Regions from separate parts of the Clostridioides sp. GD02367 genome, predicted to be linked through region 3. Evidence: riboswitches for the same ligand, from Rfam matches in the RefSeq annotation. Region 3 holds a riboswitch; each other region holds the start of a gene.
What was found. Region 3 has a riboswitch for cyclic di-GMP ahead of flgB (flagellar basal body rod protein FlgB). Riboswitches for the same ligand answer to the same signal wherever they lie in the genome.
Positions count from the first base shown of each region.

Region 1 (6,956 bases), on a different contig from region 3:
ATATAGTGATATAGAATCAAAAGAATTACATACAATAACAGTTAAAAATGCAGATTTACAAGATGTATCAGCAGAAGATTTATTCGATGGAGTTAGATTGACTACATCAGGAAGAGAAATAGTTAATAAAGTTAAAAATGGATATTCTTTAACATTTGAAAATGTAGCTATACTTACTCAAGAGCAAGAAGATAGTGATGATAAAGATAAGCCAGAAAAATCAAGCTTTGATATGATTTTAAGCAAGACAAATGAAAAGCCAGAAACAATAAGTATATCAAGTAAAAATCATAAGTTAGTAAGAGATTTACACAAAGTATTAACTGATGTTAAAGATGGAAAAGAATTAAAGGTAGAAGTTTTATCTGGAGATTCAAGATTTACAACAGCAGTAGAGGTTAGTAAAGAGAGATTTAATGATGGAGCAGCCGAAGCAATAATCTTAGTTGGAGAAGATGCTATAGTTGATGGATTGGCATCAGCACCACTTGCATCTCAAAAAAATGCACCAATACTATTATCAAAGAAAGATTCATTACCATCAGAAATAGAAGCTGAGATATTAAGAGTACTTGGAAGCAACTTATCTTCTAAGAAGATATATATAGTAGGTGGAGAATCTAAAATATCAAAAGAAACTGAAGAAAAACTTGCTAAGTTAGGTGTAAGTAAAGTTGAAAGAGTTTCTGGAGAAGATAGATTTGAGACTTCTTTAGAAATAGCAAAACAATTAAAAGATACATTTAAAACTGCTTTCGTAGTAGGTGGAAATGGAGAAGCAGATGCTATGAGTATATCTGCTAGAGCTGCTCAATTTGGTGCTCCAATAATAGTTACAGGTAACGAATTGGATGCTAAAGCTGAGAAGTTATTAAATGGAAAAGAATTAGAAATAGTTGGTGGAGAGAACTCTGTATCAAAAGACGTTGAAAACAAATTAGTTGAAATAGATTTAAATAATAAAGTTGAAAGATTAGCAGGAGAAAACAGAAAAGACACTAATGCTAAAGTAATCAACAAGTACTATGCAGGAGCAACTAAAGCATATGTTGCAAAAGATGGTTATGTAGGTGGAAATGGACAATTAGTTGATGCACTTACAGCAGCACCACTTGCAGCTAGTGCAAAGGCACCAATAATATTAACTACAGAAGAACTTTCTAAGTCACAAGAAGAAGTAGTTGAATTAAGACTTAAGAATGCTACTAAGTTAGTACAAATAGGTGAAGGAATAGCTAAAAATGCTATTGAGAAAATAGCAGAAAAAATAAACTTATTTACTAGAAACTAATAGCATATAAAATTTAAATTTGTAAGTTTATTTAGATAATGTTTAGCTAAGTAAGATATAATATAGATAATAAATAAGTATAAACAATTAAAATAGAAATAATGAAAAGATGGTATCTTAAAATAAGTTAGGATACCATCTTTTTATTGTTTTTGATTATTATATCTTGTGGTAGATGTTATCTTAAGATATTTATTTAAAAAACTTTATATATAAGAAAGGTTATAGAAAATAAATACTTATTAAACTATATTGTTTTAAGTGTATAACTTAATAAAACTTTTGAGCCTATCACTTAATTAAAGAAAATAAGTTATAATGTTTTGAATTTATGAATAATAAAAACTTTAATTATATTGTTTGAGTTAGATGGATAACTATGGTATCATATATAAAATATGGTAACAAAATTGTAACTTTTTATTAAGTCTAAGTAAAATCAATATAACAAAATTATAAAAACTAATATTGGGGGTAAAAAAATATGAAGAATAGTAGAAAGATATTTGCTATAGGACTTACACTATTTTTAGTAATGGTAAATACTCCTAGAGTAAATGCACTCACATCAGTTGAACAAATAAAAGGAATTGACAGATATGAGACAGCAGCAAAAATAGCAGACAAACAAAACTATAATACAGCAATACTAATCAATTCGGATAATAGCTTGTCAGATGGCTTGAGCGCAAGTGGTTTAGCAGGAGCATTAAACGCGCCTATTTTAATGACAAAACAAAATCAAATCCCAAATACTACAATGGAAAGATTAAATAAAGCAAAGAATGTATATATAATAGGTTCAGAATCAACTATCAGTAAAGGTATAGAAAATCAATTGATATCTAAAAATAAGGTTGTAGAGAGAATATTTGGTGAAAATAGATTTGATACAAGTGTAAAGATAGCTGAGAAAATCAAAGAAATTAAACCAATCGATAAAGTAATTATAGCTAATGGAATCACAGGAGAAGCAGATGCAATAAGTGCATCACCAGTAGCAGCAAGAGATGGAGTACCTATAATACTTACAGATGGAAGCAGTGTAGGATTTGATACAACAGGATTAAAGAGTTATGCACTTGGTTCTAGTGAGATAATAAGTGATGAACTGGTTAAAAGTACAAATTCTGTTAGATTGGGTGGAACGGATAGATTTGACACAAATAAAAGAGTTATACAAGAATTTTATAAAGACAGTAAAGAATTTTATTTAAGTAAAGGTATGCAACTAACTGATGCATTGGTAGCTTCTACAATAGCAAAAAATGCACCTGTGGTTTTAGTTGAAAATGGTAGCAATAAGAGTATTTTAAGTGGTGCAGATAAATTAACTGTACTAGGAGGAATAAATCAGAATGTCATCAAGCAATGTATAAATCAAGCCTCTCCAAATCAACAAGGATTATACTATAATCCAAATGATAAAGTATTTAAGGACAGAATAAAGGGAAAAATATATGCTCTTACAAAACAATACAGAAAAGAAAATGGAGTAAGAGAGTTATCTGTAGCAAGTAGATTAGAAGGTTTAGCAAATGACTGGTCTAATTTAATGGCAAATAAAAAGACTTTATCTCATACTATAAATGGTAAAAATTCGTATTCTACTTTTTTGAAATACTTAGATTGGAGTGAGATTAAGCCTGGATACATTTCTGTTCAAGGGGAAAATATAATTAAGTATAAAATCCAAGATAAGCCTGTATATACAAATAGGGATGCAGATGATATAGGAAACTTTATTTTTAATGAGTGGAAGACCAATCCTGAGGAAGGTACAAATATGTTGCATAAGGGATATGAGATAATGGGATTTGGATTAACTATGACAGGTGATAAGACTATATATGCAACACATGAGTTTTATGGAAGATATAAAGAATAAGTATTTACCAAGATTTAGATATTTTGATAAGAATAATATATAAGTGCTGGAAATATGTAATAAGATAATAATTAGAAAATAACGTATAAGTAATGTATTTATAATGAGAAAGAATATTTATATTAACATAATAATATAAATATTCTTTTTTTGGATTTTAACATAAAAAATTTGTATTAAAAAGTTTAAATATAGTATAAAATGGGTATAAAAGCATTGAAAATTAAATGGCAAAATTAGGGAAATCTAATGACGCAAAACTATAGGGATTAAAGCTTATAAAGCCATATCAGCCAGTTGCTAAAAAGAGCAAATTCTTTTTATTCATAATAAAGATTCTCTTTGAGTGTCTTTTTTTATTGTCTGAAACTATAGCATTTAAATTCATGGAAAATTAAAGATTTATTGAGGGAGGATTGTTATTTCATGAAAAAGGCAATATCTTGTGTACTAGCAGTATCTATGTGTAGTGCACCATTGAATGTTTTTGCAGAGCCTATATTAGAGGGAAAACTAAGAGCAGTTGAAAAATCAGTTACAGAAAAGCTAAAGGGGAATCTAGAAGTGGATTTAAATTTTTCACTTCCAATCAAAAATAATGAATCAGAAAGTATAACTGATATACAGCTACAATTAAAAGATGGTAATAATAATAGTGGGATAATAAAACTTGGAGGTAAAAATTTAGGAAGTATAAATATAGGAACAGATACTATAGACTATACTATCAAAAAATTATCTGCCAATAGAAGTGAAGTAAAAGATAAAGATGAAAATATATCATATTATAATATTATGTTCAGCAATTTACCTGTTGGAAAATACAAGGTAGAAGTCTCTGGAAGTGGATTTAAGAGTAAAGAAGTTAAAGATATTGATATATCAAATTATTCTCAAAGGGTTTTATTAAGTAATAGAGCAAGTGTAGATAATAAAAATAAACCTTTAAACTATGAACTATTCTTAATGGGTGATGTAAATGGAGACGGCAAAGTAGATAAAAATGATTATAATGAAGTTCTAGAAAATATAGATTCAAATAAAAAAGAATATGATTTAAATAGAGATGGAAAGGTAGATATTGCTGACCTAGACTATGTACATAAAAATCTAGGACAAAATGAAAATGCAAATAGTCTAGAAAGTATAGTACCTACCAATCCTATAGTAGATACAAGCAAAGTAATATTAGAAAAAAATACTGATACAGATATTCAAGGTACTGTAGAAGATTTATTTAGTGGAGAAAGTAGTGGAGTTACAATATCTCCAGCAAATAAAGAGGATAAGATATCAGAAGAAAAACCAGCAGTAATGGATATAGCTTTATCAGAAGCTCTTGATATGGAAGTTATAAATATTAAAGCTCCTGAAGGGAGTGCTCCAGCAAAAGGAATAGTTGAGGTTACAGATAAAGATGGTAATGTTCAAGAGATTCCTTATGAAAACAAAGAGTATGTAAAAACTTTAAAAGAGGAACAACAAGAAGAAGTAAATAATAAAGAAGAAAATACTGAGCAATCTGATAATAACTCAGATAATACTCAGGAAGAAAAGAATGATAAAGAAGAATCAAATTCTAATACAAATGAACAAGAAAACAATAATAAGGAAAGTAATGATAAAGAAAGTTCATCAACTGATAAATCTGATTTAGACAAAGATACACCAAAAGAAGATAATAATATTAGTAAAGATGACAACTCTACGACAGCTACATATAGTAGGTCAGCTTTAGAAACATATGCAGATGTTCAAAATAGCGATATAGTGATAAATCTTGGGAAACAAGTAGCAGTGAAAAAGATAACTATAAAAATAACAGCTACAACAGCTAATGATAGAAATCTTGCAGAAATATCTAAAGTTGAATTTTTAAATAATGTTTATAAAGAAATACCAAAGCCAGATATGAATATACCTAAAATTAATAAAATAGCAACTAGTACTGCTGTTGGAAATGAAAAGGTATCTTTTTATTGGAACAATGAAGTGAATGTGTCTGCATATGAACTTATATTAGATACAATTGATAGTAAAGGAAAAGTATTATCAACTAAAAAATTACAAACTAGTAAAAATTCTATAGAGGTTAGAGATATAGATGCGTATGGTCTATATAGAGTTAGCATACAGTCTTTAAATGGCGATTGGTCTAGTGGATACAAAGATGCAACATCAGAGAATTTAGATGGAGTACCAGAAAATGTGGACTCAAACTATAAGCCTATACAATTTAGCCCAGACAGTATAATAGAGTTTCAAGTTGTTCCAGATACAAGACCAGAGCCACCAGAAGGTATAAGTATTAAAGGAAGATTTAAAGCTCTTGATGTAAGTTGGAAAAATCATAAACAAGCTAAAGATTTTGACTTATATTACAGAGAAAAAGGTTCTAATGGTTCTTGGATAAAATACAATGATAAGCTTATTCGAGGAACAAGTTCAAAAATAGAAGGGCTTAAAGATAATACAACATATGAAGTTAGAATGACAGCTACTAATCACTTAGGTACTAGTGGAATGTCTAAGATATATCTAGGCACAACTGAAAGTGTAGATGCACCAACAACACCTAACTACAGATTGATTAATACTCCTAAAGAAAATGCTGGCTTTGGGATACCAACTAATCATATAGTTGATGTCACTTATCCTGCTAAATATGATACAAGTGAATATAGTGATAAAAATCCATTTAACAAATTTAATGTAGTTGATGGAGACTTTACAACACACTGGACATTCCCAAGTTATAATGCAGCTGAAGGAACAAATAGAGGACCAATCATAACTTTTGATAAAGTTTATACTATGGATACTTTTATGGCTACACCTAGATTTGATGTTTCTGATAAGACTATAAATGACTTTGAGATACAGTATTGGGATGAAAATGGTCAATTACATAATTTAGGCGATGCACCTTTTGAAACAAAGACAGACCCTGTAAATAATAATAAATACGTGATGATTAGATTAAAAGAACCAATAAATGCGACTAAGATACAAGTTAGTGTTTGCTCTTCTTATTCATATAAATCTAATATATCAGAGCTTAAATTCTATGAGTATGACAGTATAGAAAAAGAGGTAAGAGACTTATTTACAGACGATTTACAAGTTGAATTAAAAGAAGGTATAACTCAAGAAAAAATAACAGAACTAAAAGATAGACTTAATACTCCAGATACAGCAAGTGGAGAATATCATCCATATAAGACTGTTATAGAAAGAGAATTAAAATTAGCTCAAGACTTATATAATGATAGAGCAACACTTACTGATGTGACTACTGTTAATCAAGATATAAATGTATCAGGAAAATATAAAGATAAGAGTGGAAACTATACTGTTAAGTCGAATAACTTAGGTATGGGAAATGACTGGCAGGCATTGGGAGTAGCTGCTAGAGCTGGAGATGAAATCACGATATATGTTGGAAGTAAAAGTGGTAAGACTCCTAAGTTAATCTATACACAATATTATGGAGAGTCTGGAGCATATAAGAGTGGAGAAATAAACCTTAACACTGGTAAAAATGTAATTCAGTTGAGTAAGCTTCATAGCTTAGATGCAGAACGTGGAGGAAGCTTATATATAAGATACCCTTATGATACTCCGAGTGGTGGAGATATAAAAGTGCGTGTAGCAGGAGCTACTAAGATACCACATCTTAACTTAAATGGAATGATAAACGACAATAGCCCTGAGGGGGTTTCTAAATCTAAAGAAAAAATAAAAACTTATATAGAAGAATTAGCTAAATATAAGAAT
Region 1 covers NZ_JBJODK010000001.1:108,046-115,001, reverse strand. The annotation lists gene Q3223_RS00420 (cell wall-binding repeat-containing protein) at 1-1,291, shown strand, start outside; gene Q3223_RS00415 (cell wall-binding repeat-containing protein) at 1,776-3,179, shown strand; cyclic di-GMP riboswitch class I at 3,399-3,484, shown strand; gene Q3223_RS00410 (M60 family metallopeptidase) at 3,606-6,956, shown strand, end outside.
Region 1: another riboswitch for cyclic di-GMP. It lies ahead of Q3223_RS00410 (M60 family metallopeptidase); the one in region 3 lies ahead of flgB (flagellar basal body rod protein FlgB).

Region 2 (6,956 bases), on a different contig from region 3:
ATATTTTCACTCTTAAATATTGTTTTAGAAGATATTTTTTAATATTACTTATATTTTAATAATGTTAGGGTCTAATTTGTGTTTTTGTTTCTTCTTAATATAATAAGTCCCACAATAGCTCCTAGACCTAATAGTATTTCTCCAGTAATTGTAGTGTTATCTCCTGTCTTTGGTGGTACTGGAGGATTTACTACAGCGTCATCTTTCACTTTATTATTCTTTTCTTCTGATACTGATGGTTTTACTACTTCTGGTATTGGAACAATTGGTTTAACAGGATTTTCTATTACCTCATCTGATGGTGGTATTGGTGGATTTACTACCTCTGGTATTGGAGGATTTACTACCTCATCTGATGGTGGTACTGGTGGATTTACTACTATTTCATCTGTGTCAGATGGTTTTGATGGTTTTTTTGGTTTATCTGTGTTTGGTGGTACTGGTGGATTTACTACTGGTTTATCTGGATTCGGTGGTGTTGGTGGATTTACTGGTGGATTTTCTTGTTTTATATTTTCTATATTTCCAATATCCACAATACTACCAATATCTTTCTTATCAATATTAACTTTGACTTTATCCTTTAGTTTTTCATATCCACTTGGAGCTATTATTTCCACTAAATAATATGTTCCTGGTTTTTTTACACTAGACTGAATTATACCATCTTCATCACTAACTAAATCTTTAACTACTACATTTCCATATACATCTTCTAAATTAAACTTAGCACCTGAAAGTGCCTTTTTATCTAAAGAATCTACTTTTTTAGCTTCAAAAGCATAACCTTGCTTAGTAGTTTCTACTCCAGGAGGACTTGAGCCATTAATCTGAGCTACATTTTGTATAGTCTCTCCAACTTTTACATCTGTAAAATCTGCATCGAATGTAACCCAACTTTGTACAGGTTCGCCTTCTTTTATCTGCTTAAATTCATATTTATTCACTAATCTTATAGTATTTTCTCCATCTCCAGCTTCTTTTTTAAGCTCAAGGTTATCAGAATATTTTATATTAGATATTTTTAGAGCTGGGTTTACTTCATCTAAAAGATTTACTTGCCCTGCATCATAAACTCCATAAGTTGACATATTTATTTTGTATTTAACAATTTGACTATCATTGTTATTTAAAACTTTTTTATCAACTTCTTTTTTTGCACTTATTAATCCAGAGTTTTTCTTAAAACTTATCTCATCGCTTTTATCAACTTGACTGTTATTTGCATCAAGAACAGCTCTATTTGTATAACTATCTTCAATACTAATAACCTTTAATGTATAAGCTATATAAAACTTTGATTCTACTTCTTCTTTACTAAGATTAATCGTAAATCCAGTTATAACTTTATCTACTTGACCGCTTTCATTTCTTTTCTCTTCTATTTTATATGAAATATTGTTTGCGATTTTTTCTTTACTCCAAGGAGTCCAGTTACCATTCATTGGAATTTCTACTACTCTAAAATCATGTCCAGCTTCTCCTGCTGTAGTTAATCTCATACCCTCTGGTATATTATCTGTTATAACAACATTACTTATTGGCGACTTATCATCATTTACTGAAATCTGATAGTTTATTACTTGGCCAACTTGAGTAATATTTGTTACTCCTGAATGCCCTTTAGTCAAAAGATAATCGCTACCTCTATCAAAGATACTTACAGTAGCATCATCTTCTTGTACCTTCTTACCATCAGATTCTATCCTAGCTACATTTTTATATTTATTATCATGTTTTGCATTTTCATCACTAATTCTAGCTTTGTATTTAACAGTATATGCTTTATCTATATTTCCAAAATTAACTGATATAGAATTTGCACTTTGTTCAATATTAAAATCACTTACTTCTTTCCCATCACTTGTTACTACACTTACAGAATCATTTACTAGTGTCAATCCTTCAGGAAGCTCATCATACAAAGTAATATCTTTCAATTCTTCCTGTTTCTCATTTACTAGTATGCTATAATTTATATCTTTATTTTTAACTGGCATAAATACTGTAGTTGATTTTTTTCCTTCAACAAGTTTCTTAAGTGTTCCTTTAGACTCTTCTTCCTCGCCTTTATCTCCAGGCTTTATTTCTACATCCACATCTCCACTTCCACTTTCTATTTTTCCAGTAGTCTCAATATGAATTTTTGTATTTGTCTCTTCATCAACCCTTTTAACGTATGCTTCTAGACCTATTTTTCCTTGCATTACACTTTGACCATTAGGAAGTTCTCTAAATGTAAGTGTATATTCTCCATTACTTTCTGTTTTGTCGAAACATTCACTTGTATAATCTAAATTAACTTTATTAAATACATCTGGCACCTTGAAAGTTATTGAATCACCTGCTTGTATTCCCTTTGATGTTGGAGTATAAGTTAAATTAAATGATATCTTTTTCATTGATTCAGTTTCTATTGTACTATTATTAATTTTTATAATAAATCCATAATCTTCATTCTCTTCATTAAGTTCTTCTTCTAACGTTTTCAGCAAATTCTCATCTTCTAGCAGCTTTTCTTCTTTTGGAGTCTGCTCTATATTTTTATTATCTAGTGGCTTTTCCTCTTCTGGAGTCTGCTCTGGTTTTTTGTTATCTGATGGCTTCTCTCCTTCTGGAGTCTGTTCTGGTTTTTTGTTGTCTGATGGCTTCTCCTCTTCTGGAATCTGCTCTGGTTTTTTGTTGTCTGATGGCTTCTCCTCTTCTGGAGTCTGCTCTGGTTTTTTGTTGTCTGATGGCTTCTCCTCTTCTGGAGTCTGCTCTGGTTTTTTGTTGTCTGATGGCTTCTCTCCTTCTGGAGTCTGCTCTGGTTTTTTGTTATCTGATGGCTTCTCTTCTCCACTTGATGAACTAGTTGAATTATTTTGAATCTGACTGTTATCTCCTAATTCTGAAGCATAAGATAAGGTTGGATAGATTGTAGATACTACCATACTTAAAATCATAATTAAACTTATTAATAATGCCTTTTTATTCTTCTTCCCCATATAGATTTCTCCCCTCTACGCTATCTATAATTTATAAACTTCTATTTATATCCCATTAAAATTAATTCTAAGCAAAAAATTATATAAAAAAAGCCATGAAAATAAATAAATTTATATCCATAGCCGGTTGCACCACTGACTCAGTATGTCCATAAGGTGCCCAATGATAGAACATACATCAACATCTCTATAATATTTTATAAAAAACAATTAAAATTGCTATATTCATACTAGATACAATTACATATCTATATTATATTATGCCAACATCTTCCTGTCTATATATTTTACATTTTTTTCCTTACAATAATTTTAATTAATCATTAAATAAAATCCTTATCTACAACAATTACACAATTATATTCAGGATTCATCTCCTTAACCAATTTAGTTATATCTTCTTTTAATTCTTCCTCTGACATATTCTTAGAGAATTCAGAAGGATTAACTACTATATCAAACACTAAATTTTTCTTACTTCCCTTTCCAACTATTCTGAAATCATGCATAGATTTTACAAGACTATTTTTCTTAAGTATTTCTTCAAGTTCTTTTTTTGCTGACATAACTTCTTCATCTTCGAGACATATAGGGTCCATATGAATTACTAAATACATATCTAATTTTTCAGATATTTCTCTCTCAGCATTATCTATAATTTCATGAATCTCCATTATATCTATATTTGATGGAATTTCTGCATGTATAGATGCTATACATCGTCCAACTCCATAGTTATGAATTATTAAATCATGTGTACCTATAATATGTTCATAAGATAATAATGATTCTATAATAGATTTTACCATTTCTTCATCTGGTGCTTCTCCTAGAAGAGGATTTATAGTATCTTTTACAAGAGAAAATCCAGCATAAAGTATTACTAGTGATACTACAATACCAACATATCCATCTATAGGTAAACTAGTAAATCTAGCTATGACAAATGATATAACTACGCAACTCGATGTAAATACATCTCCTAAAGCATCAAGTGAAACTGCTTTTAAGGCTGAGGAGTCAATTTTATTTCCCATAAATTTATTAAATTTACTTAACCAAATTTTAATCATTATAGATGCAATTAAAAGTATAAGTGGTATTACTTCAAATTTTATAGGTACTGGATTTACTATCCTTTCCACAGACGACTTTATAAATTGAAGTCCTACCAACATTACCATGAACGCCACAATTAACGCCGATAAATATTCTATTCTTCCATGTCCAAAAGGATGCTCTTTATCAGCTGGCTTACTTGCTAATTTAAAACCTATCATAGTTATCGCTGAGGATGCCATATCAGAAAGATTGTTAAATGCATCAGCCATTATAGCTATACTTGATGTAAGCATACCTATAGACACCTTTACTACAAATAAAAGTAAATTAGATAATATACCCACTACTCCAGCTACATATCCATACTTATTTCTAACATCTTTATTTTGAACGTTCTCACTATCTTTGATAAATGTTTTGACCAGGATTTTTGAAAACATAAAATTTACCTCCTTGTCTTCTGTTTTACTGACAAATTTTAGAATTTATATCTTTATTTATGATAACATAATTCGTCTATAAAATTCTTAAAAGTTCATATATATCAATAAGATATTACTAATTTTATACATTTATTATAGATGCAATGTATTCTTAGATTAAATTATTGACTTCTAATAAAACTAGTCCTAGATATTTTATAATTTCATCTAGGACTTGTATTACTATTTTATACCAACTATTTTATTTAACATAATCGAACCTGTTTCTGGATTTTCAAATTCAATTTTAACACCCTTTATATTAGATAAATCTATATTTTTAAACTTATCAATAGGTATTATTGTATCACTTATTGGAGTATACCTTGACCAAAACTCCATAAATTTACCTTCTACATATTCGTCTCTCACAGCTTTACCCTCAAAATACTTCATAGCAGACACTTTATCATTATCCAAAGTTACACTACTTTCTTTTCCTTTAGAATCGACTAAGCTAAGTTTAAATGAAACTATTTTATCTTTACTATTTAACTCACTAGGAGAATTTAACGCCCATCTAAATTTTAATGCAGAATAATCTTTTAAATTTTTATTATTTAAGGGCAATTCTATTTTTCCATCTTTAGATTTCCAATCAACTTGCAATAAATCTAAATTTTCACTTGAGCTTATATTACTAAAAAGTTTTGCAGTATCTTTATCTAATCGTTCTGACTCAACTAACTCTTTTGTATCAACATTACTTGAGTCTATATTTTCAAATGACTTTTTGTTGAATAATTCTAAAGAACCGCTATATTTAACTTTATTTAATGTCTGATACCCATACATTTTAGATGGCAATCCATTTTTACTAAAAATAGGAGATTCACTATCATCAAAATCAAAAATAGATTTCATATAGTCAACTGCATAATTAGAAAAGAACTCTCTATGTTCTTCTTTTCCTAATTTTTCAGGATAAGTGCCATCTGTATCTCGTGGTGGAGAAAATTCTTTTTCTCCTAAAACTGAGTTATATGCATTGTGATTTCCACCTACTAAATAAGTTAGTCCTAGTGGACTTTTTCTATTTTTATCCAAGGATATATCATAAAAAACATCATCCCCACTATGGATAACATCTCCATCATACTCTGATACTATTATTGCTGTTGGTACATCTGGAAACTTCTCTATTGGACTATTATAGGCTGGTGTAAGTGATATAATTCCTTTTATCCCTTTAAATCCTTTTTGTATTTGGTCTTGTGCTATTTTTAATACCCCAGAACCAGCTACAGAATGACCTATAAGGCCAATATTATCTAAATCAACTTTGTCTTTAAGATATATTCCAAATCCATTTTTACTGCCATCATATGCATCTTGAAAAGCTTTTATATAAGCTTGAGTCAGATATGTTATTCTCTCATTTTCTACAGGTTCTCCATACTGAAAAGTATAGTTTACTGAAGTATCAATAGACACCCCTATAATACCATTTTTAGCTAAATCTTCAGTAAGATATTTAAATCCATTTTCAAAATCATTTTCTCCATCTCCATGTTGCCCATGAAAAATTAACACTATAGGTGCTTTTTCTTTTATATCTTTAGGAGCTGATATTATACCTTCTATCTTAAAAGGTATGGTCTTCCCCCTTACAACCATTTCTGATGTTCCCAAACTAAATTTATTAGATTCAATTTCGTTGTCATTATTTTTTGTTGACTTTATCTCATATGTTATTTTTTCATTTGAAACTACACTAGAATTAGAATTACTTGTACAACCTACAAAAAGAGCACTTATTACTGCTATAGATAAAATCATACTAATCCATTTTTTCGATTTCATAAATTTATTCCTTTCTATCATATCTGTTTAAATACTATTTATTAGATTTCTAGTAAACTTTCTTTCTACCTTCATACTTATTTATTAACCTTTCTAGCATTATAATCTATAACCTTATCTGCATTGTATAAATCTAAAAATTTTTCTTTCTTATTTAGTAGAGTAATACCATCTATGTTTCTTCTATCAGTAATAACTAAATTTTTATCCTTATAAATTTTTTCATATGATATTGGACCTACACCTGCAAAAATCGTAAATCCTTTTGACTGAAGATACTCCAACCCTTTAGATGACTCATTAGGAAACTCACCATATGGAGGTATATATATTTTTGTTTTTCCAACGACTGATTGAACTTCTCTTTCCCATTTAATAGTATCATCTCTAAGCTTTTCTAGAGAAATTTTTTTGAGATTTGGGTGTCCATAACTATGGCTAGCAAATTCCCATCCATTTTCTTTTAGCTTATAGACTACTCTCTTACATTGTTTTAATTCTTCATTTCTATTTGGATAATCTCTTTGAATTCTATAACCCAAAATACCTTCAAATCCAGTTACTGCTAAAACTCCCTTTGCATTATTATGAGAAAAATCAGGATGTAGTTTTACAAAATCTT
Region 2 covers NZ_JBJODK010000001.1:148,257-155,212, forward strand. The annotation lists gene Q3223_RS00590 (SrtB-anchored collagen-binding adhesin) at 72-2,987, opposite strand; cyclic di-GMP riboswitch class II at 3,100-3,185, opposite strand; gene Q3223_RS00595 (cation diffusion facilitator family transporter) at 3,311-4,489, opposite strand; gene Q3223_RS00600 (alpha/beta hydrolase family protein) at 4,715-6,334, opposite strand; gene Q3223_RS00605 (polysaccharide deacetylase family protein) at 6,412-6,956, opposite strand, start outside.
Region 2: another riboswitch for cyclic di-GMP. It lies ahead of Q3223_RS00590 (SrtB-anchored collagen-binding adhesin); the one in region 3 lies ahead of flgB (flagellar basal body rod protein FlgB).

Region 3 (6,956 bases):
TTAAACCCTCACCTTCTACTTTCTCACTCTTCTCATTTTCACTTATATCACTTAAGTCAAATGCACTAACATTCGTAATTTCTGTGGACACATTCTATCCCCCTTACTCATTTAACCAAGTCTTTATTATTTCTGTTACTTGGTCTGGTTTTTCTTCTGCATACATTTTAACAGCTTCTTCTAATGTCAATTCTGGGTCATCCCCTAATAGAGGATTATCTTTCTTATCAACAGTACTAGAACTAGCACTATAAACTTCATCCTCATAATCCATATCTTCTTGTTCACTTCTCTTCTTATATATTAAGTATCCAATAGCACCTACTGCAATAACTGCCACTACTCCAATAACTGCCTTTATTATATTAGTTTTGAAGCCTTCTTTTTTAATCTCTTCCAGTTCTTGTTTAGCTTCAGCCTTTCCTTTAGGGTCAAAGACCATTGAAACAACACTAAGAGTATCTCCCCTTGCTCCATCCATGCCTATAGCATTATTAACTATATCTTCCACATCAGCTTGAACTCCTTTAGCTATTTTTCCGTCTATAGCGACAGAAGCTGTCAATCTTCTAAGTTCTCCTGGTGCAATTATAGTATGAGTTTCAATCTTACCTGTCTCATATTCAAAACTCTCATCCAAACTATCTTCTGTGTTAGTACCATTTTTATTTCCTTGATTATTCATATTAGCATCTACGCCTTGGACATTATTTGTAGCAGATTTAGATGAATTTTTTGACCTTGTTTCTTTTATTGCAACTTTATCAGGGTCAATCTTTATTTCAGTTTTTTCAGCTGTATCAAAACTTAAATCTGCATTTACTGTAGCTTTTACTTTTCCTGTACCAAATATTGGCTCTAGCATTTCCAAAATAGACTTTTCTAATTGTTTATTCAATGCTTGTTCAGATGCCTTATTTTTATCAACACTAATACCACCATTTATAGGTTGATTATTTTCATCAACTTCTTCATCATCTAAGATACCTTCTGATAATAGATTCATCTTATTATCAATAACTTGAACATTTTTCTCTGGTATATTTGTAACACTTCCTGATACAAGTGCCATAACAGATTTTATTTGATTTTTTTCTAAAGTTGTTCCTGGCTTTAACATTAAGTAAACTGCTGCACTTCCTGGAACTGCTTCTTTCTCAAACACTGATGACTCTCCAAATGTTATATGTACTCTAGTATCTTCCACTTGTGGAAAACTCTTGATTGTTTTTTCTATTTCACCTTGTATGATTCGTTGCTTCTTAATTTGAAACTCCTCATCAGTAAGTCCTATAGACGAACTATCATCCATTAATGCAAATCCTTTAGAACCACCTGTAAGACTTGGAGCTAGCTCCAGCCTCAACTTATCGACTTCTGTTCTAGGAACATAAATTGTACTTCCCTTTACCTTAGTATCTATCTTTCTAGACTCTAATTCTGCTGATATATCTGCAGCATCTTGAACATCTAGTTCTGAAAATAAGACTGCATACTTATTTTTACTTGCAGATATTGCTGTAAATACTAGCGCTAAACATATAGCAACAATCCCTATACCTAATGCTATCTTAGTTCCTTTTTTTAAAGAACCTATTTTTGTCCTAGATTTAGCAACTTGCTCCTTAATCTTATTTTTAAAACTGGCTATCATTGATTATTACTCCTGTTCAAAAGGCTAAATTTGTACTTTATTCATTTCTTGATATGCATCATGAATCTTGTTTCTAACTTCTATCAGATATTGCATAGATAGTTGTGCTTCTTGACCTTTTAACATAACTTCATGCATAGAAATATCTTCGCCTTTTATAAATTTTTCTTTCATATTATCCGCTGTCACTTGTTGAAAATTAACTTTGTCTATAGTATCTATTATTACATCTTCGAAATTCTTTTTTTCTTCTTTATTATTAAGGTTTAATGGTTTTGTTTCTCCAATCAAATTATCTAACTTTGCACCTTGCATTAAATTGTTGATTTGTGTAATTGGCATAATTTATCCCTACTTTCCTATTTCCAAAGCTTTCGATATCATAGATTTCTGAGCATTCAGTGTGTCTACGTTAGAATCATATGCTCTTGAAGCTGTTATTAAATCTGTCATTTCAACCAATATATTTACATTTGGATATTCTACATATCCATTTGGTTTCGCATCTGGATGAGATGGGTCATATACTTCTTTAAGAGGTGATTTGTCATCTTCAACAGATGTGACTTTTACTCCTAACATACCTAATTTATTATCATAGTTTTCTTCAAAGGAAACAATTTTTCTCCTATATGCTTCTCCATTTGGACCTCTTGTAGCATTTATATTAGCTACATTTGATGATATGATATCCATTTTCAAACTTTCTGCTGTTAATCCACTAGCAGATATCTCCATTCCACTGAACACACTCATCTTCTAGTTACCTCCCAGTTATTATTGATTTAGTCATTGCAATTTTGCCATTTGCAAAACCTATTAAAGCATTATATTGCAACGTTGTCATTGCTTGCTTTACTTTTTCTTCTTCTATATCCACATTATTGCCATCTACTCTTAAACCTTTTGAATTGTCTGTTTTTTCTTCTATTTTTGGCATGGCATCATTTAATGTTTCTTCAAAAGTTACATAATGTTTTTTGTAACCTTCAGTATTTATATTTGCTATATTATTTGCTATTGTTTGACTTCTTAGATTAGTTGCATCTAGTCCCATTTTTATAATGTCATATGTATTCATACTCACCCCTCCTCAAAATATATTTATTTGCTATATTTAATGATTAAAAAAATGAAGTTGCTATATTACAAAAAAAGGTAACTTTATGAAGAAAAAATTAAATACATATTAAAATTTTTTTTTATTTTCATTGGAGTTAATTGAACTTAAATTAGATTTCTTACTAAAATGATACATTATTATATTAATGTAATAGAATTGTAATAGATTTAAATGAACAAAGAAGTCATTTTTTGTAAAATAGCAACTTTTTCAGACAGTTTTTCTTTATTTTTTGTTATAATTGGTAAAATATGTTATTATATGTACTTTCTACTGTAATAAAGTAATTTTTCCATAATAAAATGACCGCCAAAAAAGCAGTCACTTCGACTAATCCTAAGTATACAAATATACTTAGGACTCTTTTTGGCAACTGGCTAGCATAGTTTGTATATACAAACCTTAGCCCCTATAGCTTTGCGTCACTAAATTTCTCTAGTTTTGCCTATTTAGTTTTAATTTAAGTATACAATAAATAACAATTTTTTTAAACATTTTTTACTTATATTTTTAATATTTCAATTAATATTCGATATTTATAGCTAAATATCTAGTATAAATTAAAAACTTGTTATTATAAAAAATAAAAACAGCTTAAAATACTTATTCTAAGCTGTTTTTATTTTTTATATAAATGTCTATAATGTAATCAAGTTAGATTCTTCTTTATCCCATTCAGGAGAGAATTTATTTCCTATTTGTATAAAAGAAGACCTTTTATTCCAATTAGCAAATGAAGATTGATAACATACCTTACATGAATCATTCATATTTATACTATTAATATTTCTTCTGCAGTCTTTATATTCCAAAGAATTCCACATTTCTTCAAAAGTTTTATATCTGTCAATATGAAACAACTTTATAGGTGTAGACATACATGAACGTACAAATCCATCTGAACCTAAGAAAAAGTCTCTCCATGTTGTAAAACAATCCTTATGTAGTTTTTCACATGCACTATCTTCACCTTGTATATGAGGTAACTTAAGAATAATATTTAACTCATCTGCTAAAACCTCTGCTTCTTCAAATACCTTTTTAACCTCATCTTGGCAATCATATAAACTCTCATCATGCATATTTTCATCAAACACAGTTAGATATACCACCTTAAGCTCTTGTAAACCTACCCTTTTAGCTAATTCAACCATTTTGGGTATCTCATACAAATTAGACTTCATTGCTGTAAAAACAAAATTCATATGTGGCCAATTTATCCCTCTTTTAATCTTCTCATCTGCTATATGTTTAATATTTTTTATTATATGATTAAAATCAGCCCCTGATCTTATATTGTCATTAATCTCTTTAGACGCCCCATCTAGACTTATAGCTATAATGTCAGTTTCTGTATTGAAGATATCATCAAATAGTTTATCCAATTTCATACCATTTGTACAAAAATATTTTCTAAGACCATTTTTCTTTGCCCAATATAAGAAATCAACGAAATTTGGATGTACTGTTGGTTCTCCCCATCCCATTAAAGTTACTTCCTCTACTTCATTTAATATATTCTCAAATTTTTCAGTCCATTTAAAATCAAAAACTGTTGCTTTGAACTCTGCTGAATTTCTTCCACACATAATACAATTTAAATTACAAGCATTCGTAAGTTCAAATACTAACCTTCTAGGTTTAGCTTCTAGATTGATAGCCTGATTATATGCCTCGCTTTCATTCAAATTGCTATTCTTTTTCTGTAACTCTGTTAAAGAGTTTGTTTGTTTTAAATCAATTGTTTTAGCTCTCAATATACTCATATTGATATACCTCTTATTTCTATGTATTTTACCATATCTTCCAAAAAGCTTTATTTTCTTTCCAAAGAGAATTAAGATTGTTCATATCTCTTTCATTATCCATACATGCCCACAGACCTTCATGCTTGTAAACTGCTATTTCTCCATTTTTAGCTAGATTTTCAAATAATCCATACTCCAAATCACACTCATCATTTTCTGTAAGATATTTTAATAGTTCTTTATTAAATACCATATATCCACCATTTATTAATCCCTTTGATGTTTGTGATTTTTCTTCAAATGATTTAAGTACATCTCCCTCTGCGATAAGTTCACCAAATCTAGCAGGAGGTCTTACTCCAGATATTGTAAGCAACTTTCCAACTTTATTATGAAAATGTATTAATTTATTTATATTTATATTTGCTAGCCCATCTCCATATGTTAATAAATTTATATCTTCTTCAAGATATCTCTCTATTTTCTTTAATCGTGCTCCTTTTTGAGATTCTATACCTGTATCAACTAATGTTACTTTCCATTCACTTTCATCATGATTATTATGAAATTCTATTGAATTACTTCCTATATTAATTGTAAAATCATTATTTCTACTATCATAATGTAAAAAATAATCTTTTATAACATTTGCTTTGTAGCCAAGACATATGATAAATTCTTTTACTCCATAATACGAATATATTTTCATTATATGCCATAATATCGGCTTCCCTCCTATTTCAACCATAGGTTTGGGAACTATACTAGTAATATCTCCAAGTCTACTACCATATCCTCCTGCTAAAATAACTACTTTCATATTAAAATGCCTCACTTAATTATAATATATAAAAATTTAAGAATAGAATTTTTTATTACAGATATATATCATAGATAAATAGAATTTCTCTAGGATAATGTTAAAACTTATATTTTTGTTCTCCATTTATTAGACTTACTTTAATCTTATGTTTATCTAATAAAGTCTTTATTTCATCCTCATAATTCCAATTCATTACTATAATCTTATCTATCTTTCTCATACATATATCTTTAAAAGAAACTATTTCATGTCCAGTTCCTGGTATAAATTTATGTTGCTTATTTTCATTTATATCAATAACACAATCAATAAATTTATGTTGTGGATCTATGTTATTCAAAAATGTAACTCCCTTAGCTCCCGCGCCCCATATTGCTACCTTACTTTTTTCTGATTCTAAGTAATGTTTCCATCTCTCCACCTGTATTCTTATATTTTCAGCATAATCAATAGCTATATTTAAAATATCATTTTTTATATTCTCGCCTCTTACCTTGCATATAGCATATAAGTATTGTCCTTCAAAGGTATAGTTTATCTCTAATATATCAAATCCACATTCCTGTAATAACAAATTTAGGGATTTTTTATTAAAATATGAACAATGCTCATAAAAAAAGTCATACAGTATATTATTTCTTAGTATCCACTCTACACATGGTGTTTCAATATAAACTATAGAGTTTGGAGAGTTTACTAGCGCTTTCTTGATTGATTTCATTATATCTTTAGGGTTTTGTATATGCTCTATGACATGTCTGATAAAAACACAATCTGCAGATATATATGTGCATGTATCATCATAATATTTTTTTTCAAACATTAAGTTCCCATCTAACATGACAGTTTCTCCTACATAACTTGGGTCAAATCCATAGCCTTTTCCTTTAGATATTTCTATAAAAGTTTTGAGAAATTCTCCTTTTCCACATCCAACTTCTATAGCTACTTTTTCACTTAAATTATATTCTTTAATTAGATATGATATTATTTCATTAATATGACTTTGAAATCTAAATGAATTATACTGTGTATTATCATAAAAATCATCATATTGTACTTTATTTGAATCAAAACTAGTATTAAAAATAAACTCACAATAACTACATAAACCTAGTATTAAATCACCTGTTATATCATTTATAGCAATGTCTCTATTGTCAAATATAAAATTTTGATGTATAGGAACATTTTTTCTACTAAGAAAAATATTAATATTTTCTGAACCACATATAGGACATCTCATAAAAATTTACCCCACTAAAATTTTGTATACTATCTAGATTATTATACTTATTTATGATTATCTTCCATATTCATTTAAAACCACATTATTTATTAATTAGATAACGTAATATATTCAGCAAATGTTGGAAGTTTATTATCTTTACTAGATATAATTGGATTAATTTTATTCCAATTTATATTCATAGAATCCCATTTTATTCCACCTTCATTATTTGGAGAATATGGAGATGATAATTTATAAATAACCATTGTATTCTCTTCTAGAACTTGATATCCATGAGCAAACCCATTTGGTATATATGCTATGTTTCTTTTTCTAGAATCTATATTAAAACAAACATGTTCACCATAAGTAGGAGA
Region 3 covers NZ_JBJODK010000007.1:60,292-67,247, forward strand. The annotation lists gene fliG (flagellar motor switch protein FliG) at 1-91, opposite strand, end outside; gene fliF (flagellar basal-body MS-ring/collar protein FliF) at 104-1,654, opposite strand; gene fliE (flagellar hook-basal body complex protein FliE) at 1,679-1,996, opposite strand; gene flgC (flagellar basal body rod protein FlgC) at 2,006-2,410, opposite strand; gene flgB (flagellar basal body rod protein FlgB) at 2,418-2,735, opposite strand; cyclic di-GMP riboswitch class I at 3,143-3,233, opposite strand; gene Q3223_RS11265 (radical SAM protein) at 3,416-4,543, opposite strand; gene rfbF (glucose-1-phosphate cytidylyltransferase) at 4,572-5,345, opposite strand; gene Q3223_RS11275 (class I SAM-dependent methyltransferase) at 5,446-6,594, opposite strand; gene rfbC (dTDP-4-dehydrorhamnose 3,5-epimerase) at 6,687-6,956, opposite strand, start outside.